3 regions of the Micromonospora sp. NPDC048986 genome follow, and region 3 is predicted to be linked to each of the others. Evidence: riboswitches for the same ligand, from Rfam matches in the RefSeq annotation. Region 3 holds a riboswitch; each other region holds the start of a gene.

Evidence for each region. Region 3 has a riboswitch for cyclic di-AMP ahead of AB0B94_RS22940 (C39 family peptidase). Riboswitches for the same ligand answer to the same signal wherever they lie in the genome.
Region 1: linked by a shared signal. The riboswitch ahead of AB0B94_RS03585 (NlpC/P60 family protein) and the one ahead of AB0B94_RS22940 (C39 family peptidase) in region 3 are both predicted to bind cyclic di-AMP.
Region 2: linked by a shared signal. The riboswitch ahead of AB0B94_RS18500 (hypothetical protein) and the one ahead of AB0B94_RS22940 (C39 family peptidase) in region 3 are both predicted to bind cyclic di-AMP.

What each region holds. Positions count from the first base shown of each region.
Region 1 covers NZ_JBEZFJ010000001.1:765,641-769,911, reverse strand. Annotated here, with positions in the region: gene AB0B94_RS03595 (NlpC/P60 family protein) at 1-903, shown strand, start outside; gene AB0B94_RS03590 (peptidoglycan recognition family protein) at 959-2,941, opposite strand; cyclic di-AMP (ydaO/yuaA leader) riboswitch at 3,177-3,312, shown strand; gene AB0B94_RS03585 (NlpC/P60 family protein) at 3,326-4,271, shown strand, end outside.
Region 2 covers NZ_JBEZFJ010000008.1:223,419-227,689, forward strand. Annotated here, with positions in the region: gene AB0B94_RS18485 (PfkB family carbohydrate kinase) at 1-305, opposite strand, end outside; gene AB0B94_RS18490 (SRPBCC family protein) at 494-958, shown strand; gene AB0B94_RS18495 (hypothetical protein) at 1,191-1,700, opposite strand; gene AB0B94_RS18500 (hypothetical protein) at 1,844-2,857, opposite strand; cyclic di-AMP (ydaO/yuaA leader) riboswitch at 2,914-3,045, opposite strand; gene AB0B94_RS18505 (cation diffusion facilitator family transporter) at 3,164-4,081, opposite strand; gene AB0B94_RS18510 (AAA family ATPase) at 4,187-4,271, opposite strand, start outside.
Region 3 covers NZ_JBEZFJ010000011.1:209,915-214,185, forward strand. Annotated here, with positions in the region: gene AB0B94_RS22930 (hypothetical protein) at 32-454, shown strand; gene AB0B94_RS22935 (hypothetical protein) at 587-1,357, shown strand; cyclic di-AMP (ydaO/yuaA leader) riboswitch at 1,642-1,783, shown strand; gene AB0B94_RS22940 (C39 family peptidase) at 2,016-2,864, shown strand; gene AB0B94_RS22945 (alpha/beta fold hydrolase) at 2,988-3,734, shown strand; gene AB0B94_RS22950 (CDP-glycerol glycerophosphotransferase family protein) at 3,739-4,271, opposite strand, start outside.

The sequences.
Region 1 (4,271 bases), on a different contig from region 3:
GTCGGCGCCGGTCTGCTGACCGCGCCGGCACACGCCGCGCCCACGGTCGACGAGATCGAGGCTCAGATCGACAAGAAGTGGGAGCAGTTGGAGCCCACCATCGAGCAGTACAACAAGGTCCGGGCGCAGCTGAAGGTCAACCGGCAGAAGTCGGCGAACCTGCAGAAGAAGATCGAGCCGCTGGCGCTGCAGAGCGAGCTGGCGCTCAACCGGGTTGGCGACCTCGCCTCCCGTTACTACATCTCGGGCCCGTCGCACGACATCGGCGCGCTGCTGGTCAGCGCCAAGCCGGACACGCTCACCGAGCAGCTCACCATCCTCGACCGGCTCGCTTCGCAGGAGCGCAAGGAGGTCGAGGGCGTGCTGGCCGTGCGGGCCAAGTACGACGGCGAGAAGCAGAAGCTGGACGCGCTGATCGTCACCCAGACCAAGCAGCAGAATGATCTGGCGGCCAAGAAGAAGCAGATCGACGCCGAGATCAAGCAACTCGAGGCGTCGATGCCCAAGACCACTGTCAAGACGGCGGCCTGCCCGACCATCAACGGGGTGGTCAGTGCGGCGGCCCGCACCGCGATCCGGACCGCCTGTGGCAAGGTCGGCAAGCCGTACGTCTGGGGTGCCACCGGCCCGAACTCGTTCGACTGCTCGGGGCTGACCCAGTACGCCTACAAGGCGGCCGGGATCTACCTCACCCACCACACCGGTGACCAGTGGAACGAGGGCAAGGCCATTTCGCGGGGCGATGCCCGCCCCGGTGACCTGGTCTTCTTCTTCTCCGGCCTGAGTCATGTCGGGCTGTATCTGGGTAACAACCAGATGGTGCACGCGCCACGTGCCGGCAAGCCGGTGCAGGTGTCCAGCATCAACACCATGCCTGTCGCCGGGTTCCGCAGACCCGGCTGATCCACCTCGCGCCACACGACGGCCCCCGGTCACCGACCGGGGGCCGTCGTGGTTGTCAGCGGGGAGCGCCCACCGGAGACGGCAACAGCTGCACGTCGGCGAGGTCGACGTACATGATCCGGTGGCCGAACTGGATCTGCGCGTACCGGTTCTTGCCGCGGATCACCGTCCAGTCGCCGGGTGATGAGCCGTCGAACGTGCTGGCCCGGTAGTACTCGCCGGCCAGCACCGCGCCGACGGCGTACCGCTGCCCGGCGGCCAGGGTGTACTGGAGCGGCGAGATCGCCTGGTAGGGCACCCCTTCCGGGTACGCGGACTGCTCCGGGTACGCCCGTCCGTAGACCGGAACGGTGGTCCGGCCGGGCTTCGGCGTGGCCACCACGCCGACTGTCCAGCTGGCGGTCGGCGCGGACGCCGGGTTGTGGAACCAGGCCCGCTGCCCGAGGTACCAGATCGCCGTCCAGTCGCCCTGCCGCCCGGCCAACGCGTACGTCTGCCCGGCGGACGCCCGGGCCCCGTGGTCGGACACGGACATCGTGTTCGGGCTGCCGTCCGGGCGCAGCGCGATGTCGTTCACCAGCGGCGCGTCCGCTGACGGCGCGCTGCGCAGCACCACGGCCGAGGAGCCGCGTGGCGCGCAGGGCACGCCGGCGGTGACGCAGTCGGTGAACGCCGGCTGGTTGGTGGCGTAGTCCGGGTCGATCCGGACCAGCCCGGTGGCCGGGGTGCCGGTGTCCAGTCGAGGCGCGTGCAGCAGGTCGAAGTAGTGCGTCCAGTCCCAGTACGGGCCCGGATCCCAGTGCATCCCCCGCACTGTCGAGGGAATGGTGCCGGGCACGTTGTCGTGGCCGATGATGTGCTGGCGGTCCAGCGGAATGCCGTACCGCAACGCCAGGTGCCGGACCAGCTTCGCCGACGTCCGGTACATCGCCTCGGTGTACCAGGTGCCCTGCGCCGCGAAGCCCTCGTGTTCCAACCCGATCGACTTCGCGTTGACGTACCAGTTGCCGGCGTGCCAAGCGACATCCTTGGTCTTCACGTGCTGGGCGATGTGCCCGTCGACCGAACGCAGCGAGTAGTGCCAGCTCACGTAGGTCGGATCCTGGACGAGTTGCAGGGTGGTGGCCCAACTCGCCTCGGTGTCGTGGATGACTATGTACTCGATCTTCTGCCGTGCGGGCCGGTCGGAGAGGTCGTGGTTGCCGTAGTCACCGTCGCCGAACGCCTCGTAGGGCGCCGGGATCCACTCACACGAGATGGTGCGCGGGCACTCCACCCCGTCCGGGCGGGCCAGGCGGCGCAGGCCCAGTCGGTCCAACCAGGAACGCTCGGGCCGCACCGCGCGGGCCGGCAGGCTGACCCGCTGGCCGTCGTCGGTCACCCGGGCTTCGCCCGCGCCGATGGTGGTGAAGACCTCGTCGGCGAAGGCCGCGGCGGCGTCGGCGCTGTCCGCGCCGGAGTAGCGGGCCACCGCGCCGTACCAGGCCGCCGGGTCGGTGTCCGCGCCGACCGGTGCGCCCAGATCCCTCTGGTACGCGCTCAGCAGCGCGGCCCCGCCCCGGATGTTGAGACCCGCGTCGGTGCGCAGTGCCTCGGGGGTGGCGCCGGTCAGCGTGGCGGCGGCGTCGACGGTCTGCAACGCGGCGGTGGACGGCGCGGGTGCCTCGACCGGTCGGGGCGCGGGCACCAGTGCGGGACGGGAGTCGTCGCCGCGCGGGTCCTCGGCACCGGCGTCGTGGTGGCCGCGCCCGGGGAGGGCGGCCACGTGCCGCGCGTCGGTCAGGTGCATCGGGCCGTAGCCGCCACTGGTGCTCGGTGTGCCGGCGTTGGTGTCCCAACGGGACTCCAGGTACGAGACGCCGAGCAGCACGACGGCCGGCACGCCGTACTCGCTGGCCGCTGCGGCGTACTGCTGCTGGCGGTCGGTGGTGGGCGCGGCTGCGGCCGGGCCGACGGAGAGTGGCACCGTGGTCGCGGCGGCTACCACAGTGGCGGCGAGCAGTGCGCGCCAGCCGGTCGACAGGGTTGGATGGTGCATCGAACCCCCTAGATTCTCGCGGAGTGAGGTCAGGTCACCATCGCGCCGTCCGGGAGGTCGCGTCAATACCTTTCCATCTATCGAAGCAGAGGGAAAGAATTCTTCACACACTGTCGGTGACCTCGTCCAATCGGTACGGAGTGTCACTGCCGCACGGGTTGCGGATTGGTAACAGGCGTCTCTACTCTGGTCATTCGTCGGGCCGACAGCAGCTCCGCCCAGCCCGGGCGGTAACGGACCGACACCGCCGAGTCGTTTCCGAGCGAACCGGGGACCCAGGTCCCTCGGGGTGAATCCGCAGCCACTGCGGTAGGGCGCCGACTTCCCGCCCGAACCCGTCAGCTAACCCGGTAGGCGGTCAGGAAGAAGGAGTACGAGACCCCGGTGGCACTCCATGCCCCGCGGCCGTCGTCCGAGCGGTCGGCGTCAGCCGGCCCGACGCCGATAGTGCCGCGCCCACGCTGGTCCCGCTTCACCACCGCTCTCGCCGCGCTGGCGGGCATCGCCGTCGTCCTGACCGGCAGTGCCACGGCGGCCCACGCCGACCCGTCCGTCGCCGAGATCGAGCGCCAGATCGACGCCGACTGGAACAAGCTCGAACCGATCATTGAACGGCACAACGCCACCCGCACCGACCTCGCCGCGAAGCGCAAGCAGGCAGACGCCCTGGCCGCCCGGATCACTCCGCTTGAGCGCCAGGTCGACGCCGCGATGGACAAGGTCAGTGCCCTTGCCGTACGCGCCTACAAGGGTGAGAACGTCTCGACCGTCAACGCGGTGCTGGGCAGCCGGTCGCCCAGCGAGGTGGTCGGCCAGCTCGAAATGCTCGACCGCTTCGCGCACAACCAGCAGAAGGACGTGCGCCAGGTGGCCGACCTGCGCGACCAGTTGGCCGCGCAGAAGGCCCCGCTGGACGAGATGGTGGCCCAGCTGACCCGCACCGAGGCTCAGCTGGCGGCGAAGAAGAAGCAGATCAACGAGGAGATCGACCGCCTGCAGAAGCTGCGCCTCAAGGTGTACGGCAACGGTGGCGGCGGTCCGCTGCGTCCGGCGCCCTGCCCGGGTAGCTACCCAGGCGGCGCCGCGGGCACCGCTGTCAAGTTCGCCTGCGCGCAGATCGGCAAGCCCTACGTCTGGGGTGCCGAGGGACCGAACTCGTACGACTGCTCCGGGCTGATGCTGGCCGCCTGGGCGAAGGCCGGCGTGTCACTGCCGCACAACGCCGCCGCGCAGAGCCGGGTCACCAAGAACGTCAGCAAGGGCGACCTGCGCCCCGGCGACCTGGTCTTCTACTACAGCGACATCCACCACGTCGGCATGTACGTCGGCG
Region 2 (4,271 bases), on a different contig from region 3:
GGCACGTCGGCGATCTCCTGCCGGGAGCCCTCGCGGCGATCATGCACGTACCCGCCGCTGCCGGAGTCACGGACCACCACCTTGAGGTCGACGCCCTCGCTGACCAGCAGCGGCTCCAGCACCTGGCCGATCTCACCGCCGAGGGCGGCGCAGAGCACCACGTCGACGCCGAGGGAGATCACCATCCGGGCCTGCCAGACGCCCTGCCCGCCAGGGTGCAGGTGCAGCTCGGGGTGGTCGTTGGGCTGGTCCACAGTCACCGTCAGCTGCGGGGTGGGCGCGAAGACCATCACGTGCCCACTCATCGGTCATCGCCGTTCATGCTGGCCGCCCTCCGGCACTTTCGGAAGATTTCGCACTAACCGACCCTAATGGCGCAGGTGGTGGCGGGTCGTCGCATCGGTCCGCTCCGGCGCGGCGCGGAGAGCCCGGGGCGTTGCCAGCCAGACATCGGTACGGGACGATCGGGCGACAAGCGACGGCGGGAGACGGTGTGCTCAGCAGCGATACCTTCAGCTACACCGTCCAGGCCCGGTGCTCACCCGCCGAGGCGGCAGCGTTGCTCAGCGACCTGACCCGGCAGGGCGAGCTGCATCCGCTGATCGTCAGGGTTCGCCGGGTGCCACCCCGGTCCGGCGCCCAGGCCAGCTACACGATCAACGATCGGTTGGCGGCCGGTCCGCTGCGCTTCCGGACCACGTACCACGCGGACGTGCTGATCAGCGAGGCCGACGAGATCGTCACGGTGGCCCGCCAGTGGCCGGCCACCACGGTGCGAAACCACACCCGACTACGCGCCGAACCGGACGGGCTGGTCCGCATCGACGTCGAGATCACCCTGACCGCACCGACGCCACTGTTCCGGTACGCGTTCCGCCAGGCCCAGGCCGCTCACCTCGCCCTCGCCACCCGGCTGGGCGCCGCCCTCGACCGCACCAGCAACCCCCCGCCCACCTGACCCGCCCCGCCCACCCCGCCCCCGCCCACCCCGCCCCGCCCCGCTGCGTCGATCTTGCAGTTTCGGTTGTAGATATCAGCGGAATGCCCCATGTGTCGGGACACTAAGTGCAAGATCGCGGGGCCGGGCAGGCCACTCGCGGGGCCGGGCAGGCCACTTGCGGGGCAGGGCAGGCTACTTGCGCTTGGCGCTACGGCCTTGACCTGCTGGCGGCGTGCAGCGGAAGAGGAGCCTAGATCGTGGTTGCGGCGCGATCACGGGTTGTGCGGGCCGGTCGGGCGGCGGGACGTCGACCCCACGGCTTGTAGGTGGACAGCACCGTCGCGATGATCATCAGGCTGGTCGACACCGCCGGCGCGATGACCAGGTCGGCGCGATCGCGTGCCGGCAGGGCGGCGCCGACCGCTCCGGCGTGGCGCAGGTTCGGGGTGAGCAGGAACAGCACCAGCCCGACCATCACGGTGGTGAGCACGAGCTTGACCAGCACCCAGCGGTGGCGCAGCAGGCCCCACGGGGTGAGCAGCGAGCTGGCGACTCCGATCAGCCAGACCAGGACGCTCAGCGGCGCGAACAGCACCGTGCCGACCAGGGCCGTGACCGGATAGACCACCGCCGGGTCGGCACCCCGCTGCACGGCGATGCCGAGGGTGAGCAGCACCAGGTCGGCGCCGAGCCAGCCGAGCGAGGTGACGAGGTGCAGGGTGAGCAGCGCCTTGCGGGTGGTGGGTCGGATCCGAGGCATACCGCGATGCTGCCCGCGGACCGCGGCCGGGTCGTCCGACGAGCGACGACATCAGGGGTACGCCCGGCGACGTAGCCCGGCCCCCGGACGCACGTGATGCCTGTGAGTCATCACGATGACTCACAGGCATCACGACGGCTGGGTTAGTAGACCGACAGGTGGACGTGGTTGGTGTGGTCGGTCGACGGGGTCCCGTGCGCCCCGCTGTACGACTTCCACCCGCTGCTGGGCAGCCAGATCTGCCGGTACCAGATCACGTAGAGCACGGCGAGCCGGTCCGCGTTGCGGATGAAGTACGCGGCCAGGTTGTTGCCGTAGGTCTTGTCGCCGCCGGTGGCGTTCCCGCCGAAGCCGCCCTTCTGCGCCGCGAAGTCGCAGGCCCGGCCCTTCGGGTGTTCACCGGAGCCGCTGGGGCGGTGGCACGAGACGTACCGGGTGAACCCCGCGGCCTTGGCCTGGTTGAGCGCGTGCAGGGTGCGGGGGGTGATGCAGCCGCTGGCCGGGGTGGGATCGTTGACGCTGCACGACTCGGAGGGCCAGGAGCCGTCGGAGTTGCGCGGCGCGGCCGTCGCGTTGGCGTTGGAGGTGCCCCGGTTGGAGCCGGCGTCGCCGGTGGTCTGCGGTCTGGGTGTGGTGGCCACGGTCAGGGCCCGTTCGGCCTGCTCCTTGCGCTTGGCCATCACCGCGACCTGCTTGCGCTGTTCGTTGATCTCGCCGTCCAGGGCGACTCGGGTGCGATTGGCCTTGTCCTTGCTGTTCAGCAGGTCGCGCAGCACCCGGTCCTCGTTGGCCGCCACCGCGTCCAGCGCGGCCGCCCGGTCCATGAAGCCTTCGGGGGTGTTGCTGTTGAGCAGCGCCGACATCGCACCGAGCCGGCCGGTGCGGTAGGCCACTTCGGCGATCTCGCCGACCTTGCCGTTGCGCTGGTCGATCTCGACCTCGATGGTCTTCAGTTGGGTGGCCAGCTGCTGCTGCCGTTGCACTGAGGTGTCCAGGGCGCGCTTCGCGTCCAGGTAGCCCTTGCTGGCCGCCTCGAGTTGGGCGCGCAACGCCGGGGTGCCGCCCTCCTCGTCGGAGTCGGGTGCGGCGGCCCGTAGGCCGGTCGGGGGAGCGGCCGAGGCGGTGCCGGCCGGAAGCGCGACGCCGAGGGCGAACATCGCGACGATCAGGGCCGCCAGTCGGGCGGCGGGTGGTCGTGCTGGTGCCACTGCGCATGTCCTTCCGTCAGCCGCCGACCGGGTTAGCTGACGGGTTCGGGACGGAAGATCCCTACCGCTGACGCGGATGCACCCCAGGAACATGGTTCCCCGGTTCGCCCAGCTGGGCGATTAGGCGGCGACCGCCACCGGCGCCGGGAGGGCGCCGCCTGGTGGAGGCCGGGACCGAGCCTACCGGTGCCGGTGGGGCCGGTGCAGCCAATGTGACGGACGGTGCGTGCGTCACCACGGAAAATTACGGCTCCGTCACCATTCGATGGAGCCACAGGCTCCAGAGGCGGCGCCGGGCTCTATCTGCAACGTCGCGTGCTCGATGCGGAAATCGTCGTGCAGGGCCGTACGCGCCGCGGTGAGCACCGCGCCGACCTCCGCGCCGGGTGCCATGGTCAGGTGGGCGGAGGCCACCTCCATGCCCGAGGTGAGCGTCCAGACGTGCAGGTCGTGGACCTCGACGACCCCGGGGACGGCGGCGAGCCGGTCGTGCACGGCCGTCACCTGGAGGTGCTCCGGGGCGGCCTGCACCAGGATGCGGATGGCGGCGCGGGCCAGCCGCCAGGTGCGCGGCAGGATGAACACGCCGATGGCGACCGCGACCAGGGGGTCGGCCCACCACCAGTCGGTGACGGTGATGAGCAGCGCCGCGCCGATGACGCCGAGCGAGCCGAGCAGGTCGCCGAGCACCTCCAGGTAGGCGCCCTGGAGGTTGATGCTCTCGCGGGCCCCGGCGCGCAGCAGCGCGAAGGCGGCGATGTTGGCGAGCAGGCCGAGCACTGCCACCGCGAGCATCGGGCCGGCGATGACCTGGTGCGGGTCACCGAAACGGCGGATCGCCTCGATCACCACGTAGATCGCGACGCCGGAGAGCAGGACGGCGTTGGCCAGCGCGGCGAGCACCTCGAGCCGGTAGAGCCCGAAGGTGCGCTGCGGGTCGCCGGTGGCCCGCCGGGTCGCCGTGATGGCGGCGAGCGCCATTCCGATGCCGAGCACGTCGGTGAACATGTGCCCGGCGTCGGAGAGCAGGGCGAGCGAGCCGGTGTGCAGGGCGACCACCGCTTCGACCACCATCAGGGTGGCGAGCAGGCCGAATGCCGCCCAGAGTCGACCTCGGTGCTGGTGTGCGGCATTGGCGACGGACCCATGGTGGTGGTCATGACCTGCGCCCACGAGAACCACCTTCCGCCGCTGGCCGGGACCCGGTCAAATGTATGCTCACATCGCTATGTGTGCAAGTGTATGCCCAGGATCTTCCCTGGCGGCAGTCCGCACACGTCAGCCGGTCGGGTCGATGGTGGTGAGCCGCTGAGTGGCCCGGGAGAGCGCCACGTACAGGGTGCGTACCCCGGCCCCCGGATCC
Region 3 (4,271 bases):
GCCCGGGTCGGCGCGACGGTAGCGTTGGGGCGTGCTTCCGGTCGCGTTCACCTGTCCGCTGTGGTGGGTGGCGCGCTGGGCGACCCGGGTGCTGACCAGCCTCGCCGTCGTCGCGGCCCTGGCGCTCGGCGCAGGCCCGGCCACGGCCGCCACGCCACCACCCGGCCCGGTGCCGACGTCGAGTGCGGTGCCGGCCAGCGTCGCCGCCGGCTCGCTGGCGGCCTCCTACCGGCACTCCGGGGCACCCCGTGCGGCCCGCCCGGCCCTGGCGATGGCGCCGCAGGCCGCCGAAGAGGCGATCCCGACCTGGTCGATCGACGCGCCGGTGGTGCTCCCCGGCGATCAGAACACCATCGTGGCCGGCGTGCTGCCGGTCCGCGCGGCCGAGGCTGACCTGCCGCCCCTCGTCGATGCCGCGAGCGGTCGGGCTTCCCGGGCCCCACCCGGGCGCTGAGTCACCGGGACGACCGTCCCGTCACCGCGCCCTGTCGACCCACCCGCTCTCTGACCCGCCGCCCCGTGGCCACAGTGGCCCGCTGGTCGGCGTGGCCCCCCATCGCACTGCTCTCTCCCCGAGGTGCCGACCATGGAGACCGTCGTCTTCTACCAGTTCGTGACCGAGGTGCCGCGGGCCGCCGCCATCTGGTCGACGCTGTTCCTGCTGACCCTGGGCCTGCTCACCGTGCTGGCCGCCCGTCCCGAACGGGACCGGCGCACTGACGACCCGCTCCCGGCCGGGCCCACTGCTCGGGAGCTGGCCGCCGCCGAGGCCGTCGACAGGCGCCGCTACGCCGAGGAGGTGGCCGTCGCCGCGGCCGGCGCGGCCACCACAGCCAAGCGGCGACGCGCCGCCTGGCTGACCGCTCAGGAGCAGTTGGAGCGGGCCTGGATCGGGTACGACGAGGCGGACACCGCCGCGCGTCGCTTCGCCGGCGCGGGTGCGCTGCCCACCCCGCAGACCCCGCACACCCCCGCCGAGTACGCCGCCCGGGAACGCTATCTGCACCGGGCGGCGATGGCGGCGTACTGGCGGGGCGACCTGACCATGGCGCAGCTCGGCGACGTGTTCGGGCACCGGCGCTGCTGGGATCCCCGGCGACACCCGGTCGAGCAGGAGGTGCTGATCAGCCGGGTGGTCAGGGATGCGCGGCTGGCCGACTACCAGGTGGCCGCCGACAGCGAGCGGGCCGCCTGGCGCGACGCGGAGCTGGCCGCCGAGTCGGCTCGTGCCCTCGCCGAGGAGGCGTACGCGGCGGCGGCCCGGCTCCGCCCGACGGTGGTCCCCGCCCGCCGCACTGTGGCCGGGGCGCTGCGTCCCGCCGTCGTGGCGCTGTGGCGCCCGGCCCGGGTGGGTTGAGCCCAATCCGTGATGTGAGGCCGGTCACCCACTCGTGAATTAGGACGTCCGACGCGATCGGCGGGATTGTTCTCGCGATTGTGGGCGCGTTCTCTGCGGCCTGTCCGGTTGTCGCCCGCAGGCGTCGCCGTAACCGGTTGTCCCATCGAGTCACATCATCGGCAATACGCGCAGAAATTGTCGCGCCGATTGGGGTTTACGCAGGTGAACCTGGCTTGGCAGGGCGCGGAGCCGCCAGTACTGTCGTCCTGTCCGATGCGGTAACCGATCGCAAGAGGCGACGCCGCATCGACCCGCTTAATCGTGATCAACGAACCGGGGATCCACCAGTAAGTCCGGGGTGAATCCGCGAGCCACGTCCCGCGGTAGGGCGATCTTCCCGCCCGAATCCGTCAGCTAACCCGGTAGGCGGTGTCGGAAGGAGTCAACTCCTCGTGCAGCACCTTTCCACCCCTCGGTTGTTCCCTCGCCTCCACGGCGCGGCGATGCACCCGCTCATTCGTCCAGTGACGGTGAGCTGACCCCCCGGGTCATCGCCTTCCCCGCCCGGCCGCGCCGGGCGTTCCCCTGAGCGGTTCACCATCCGCGGACCAGAGTCCGCGCGCTGGCGCCTGCCCGGATACCGGTCCTGCCCGGTGTGCCGCTCGCCCCCCGATCCGTGGAGGACCCCGTGAAGCACACCCTGAAGCGTCAGCTCCGCCGCCTCGCCACCGAGCGCCCGTACCAGATCGTCGCCGCGTCCGCCGCGGCCCTGGCGATCGCCACCACCACCGGCGCCCTGCTCACCACTGCCGACGACGCCCCGGCCGGCCAGCGCACCGCGACCACTGTCGCCGAGATGCGCAGCGACGTCGCCGCCTCCCGCGGCGAGGCCCGGGAAGCGTCCCCCTCGGCCAGCGCCGCCCCGACCACCGCCGCCCCGGCCACCAGCGCCGCGTCCCCCGCCGCCAAGGCCAGCAGCAACCCGGACCTGACCCGTAAGCCGACGCCGCCGAAGCCGCCCGCGACCAAGGTGCTCGACTACGACTACGAGGCGCAGAACACCTACTACAACTGCGGCCCGGCGGCCACCCGCAACGCGCTCAGCGCCGCCGGCATCGACCGCACCCAGGAGCGGCTCGGCGCCGAGCTGGGCACCACCGAGATGGGCACCAACTCGGCCGAGGACACCACCCGGGTGCTCAACGCCGAGGTGAAGGGCTCCCCGTACCGGACCCGGATGTTCCCCGGCGCGCCCAGCCCGGCCCAGATGGACCGCCTCCAGGCCGATGTGGTGAAGGCCATCACCGACGGCCGCGGCGTGGTGGCCAACGTCGTCGGGGACGCCACCGACACCGACGGCGGCTGGCACTCCTACGGCGGCGGGCACTACATCGCCGTCGTGGGCTACAAGGACAACGGTCGCACCGTGCGGATCGCCGACTCGGCGAACCCGGCCGACCCGTCGTACTGGATCACCACGATCGACCTGGCCAACTGGATCACCAGCCGGGGCTACTCCGCCTGACCAGGGCACGCTGACCGCCGCGGGCGCCGTCCCCCACAAGGGGCCGGCGCCCGCGGCGTTTGTGCGCGCGGTCCGCCGTCGACGGCTCTCGTACCAGGCCGTGAACCGTGGGACACTGCGGCCGTGGTGGAGAAGACGGGTGGTCACGCCGGCCGCGGGCCGGTCCTGCTGCTGCTGCACGGCATGGGAGCGACAGGGGACGTGTGGTTGCCCTGGGCACCGTACCTTGAGCGGCACTGGCCCGGGCGGTGGCTGGCACCGGACCTCGCCGGCCACGGCTGGGCGTCGCCGCTGCAGTCGTACTCCTTCGCGGGCTTCGCCCAGCAGATCGCGCAGGCCCTCGCCCCCGACGACCGGCTGGTCGTGCTCGGGCACTCGCTGGGTGGGGTGGTCGGCCTGGCGCTGGCCGCCCGCGCCGCCGGAACGCCGGTGGACGCGGTGGTCGGGCTGGGCATCAAGGCACAGTGGACAGCCGCCGAGCTGACCCGCGCGGCCGAGGTCGCCGCCCGTCCGGTGAGCTGGTTCGCCAGCCGCGCCGAGGCGGCTCGCCGCTACCTGCGGGTCTCCGGGCTGGCCGGCCTGGTCTCCCCGGACCACCCGGTGGTGGACGCCGGGCTGCGTCAGGTCGACGGCCGGTGGCGCCTCGCCATGGACCCGAGCGCGTTCGCCGTGGGCGAGCCCGACCTGGCCGGGCTGCTGGCGGCGACCGACGTGCCGGTGGTGCTGGCGCGCGGGGAGAACGATCCGATGGTCACCGACGAACAGCTCAAGGAGTACGGCGTGCCGGTCGCCACGCTGCCCGGTCTCGGCCACAACGCGCACGTGGAGGACCCGGCGGCGGTGCTGGCGCTGCTCGACCCGTACCGCTGAGCGGCTACGTCGGTGTGGACGCGGCCAGTGTCTCAGCCGGTGCCAGCTCCCGGCGGGCGGCGGTCAGGAACGCCTCGGCGTACGACTCGGCCGGGAAGTCGCCCAGGTAGCGGCGGCGGGTGGCCCAGCGGGCCTCGGCCAGCGGGTCGGTGTCCAGCAGTGCGGTCAGCACCTCGTCCACGTTGGACATGTCCCGACGCAACACGTAACCCGACCCGGCCAGCGGGAACCGCTGCACGAACCGGTCGCCCTCGTCGCCCATGTCGGTGACCGCGTACGGCTTGCCGGAGTAGAGGAAGTCCGAGATCACGCCGGACACGTCGGAGACCAGCGCGTCGGCGGAGTTGACGCACTCGGTCAGGCTCAGCTCCCGAGCCGACGCGCCGACCACGTGCTGGCGGCCGGTGCGGGCCCGGTCGGCGACGAGCAGCTCGGTCAGGCGGCCCAGTTGGCGGGCCGACGCCGGGTTCTGCGTGGTGTACGGGTGGGCTCGCAGGATCACCGTCGCGCCGCGCTCCAACAGTCGACGCAGCAGGC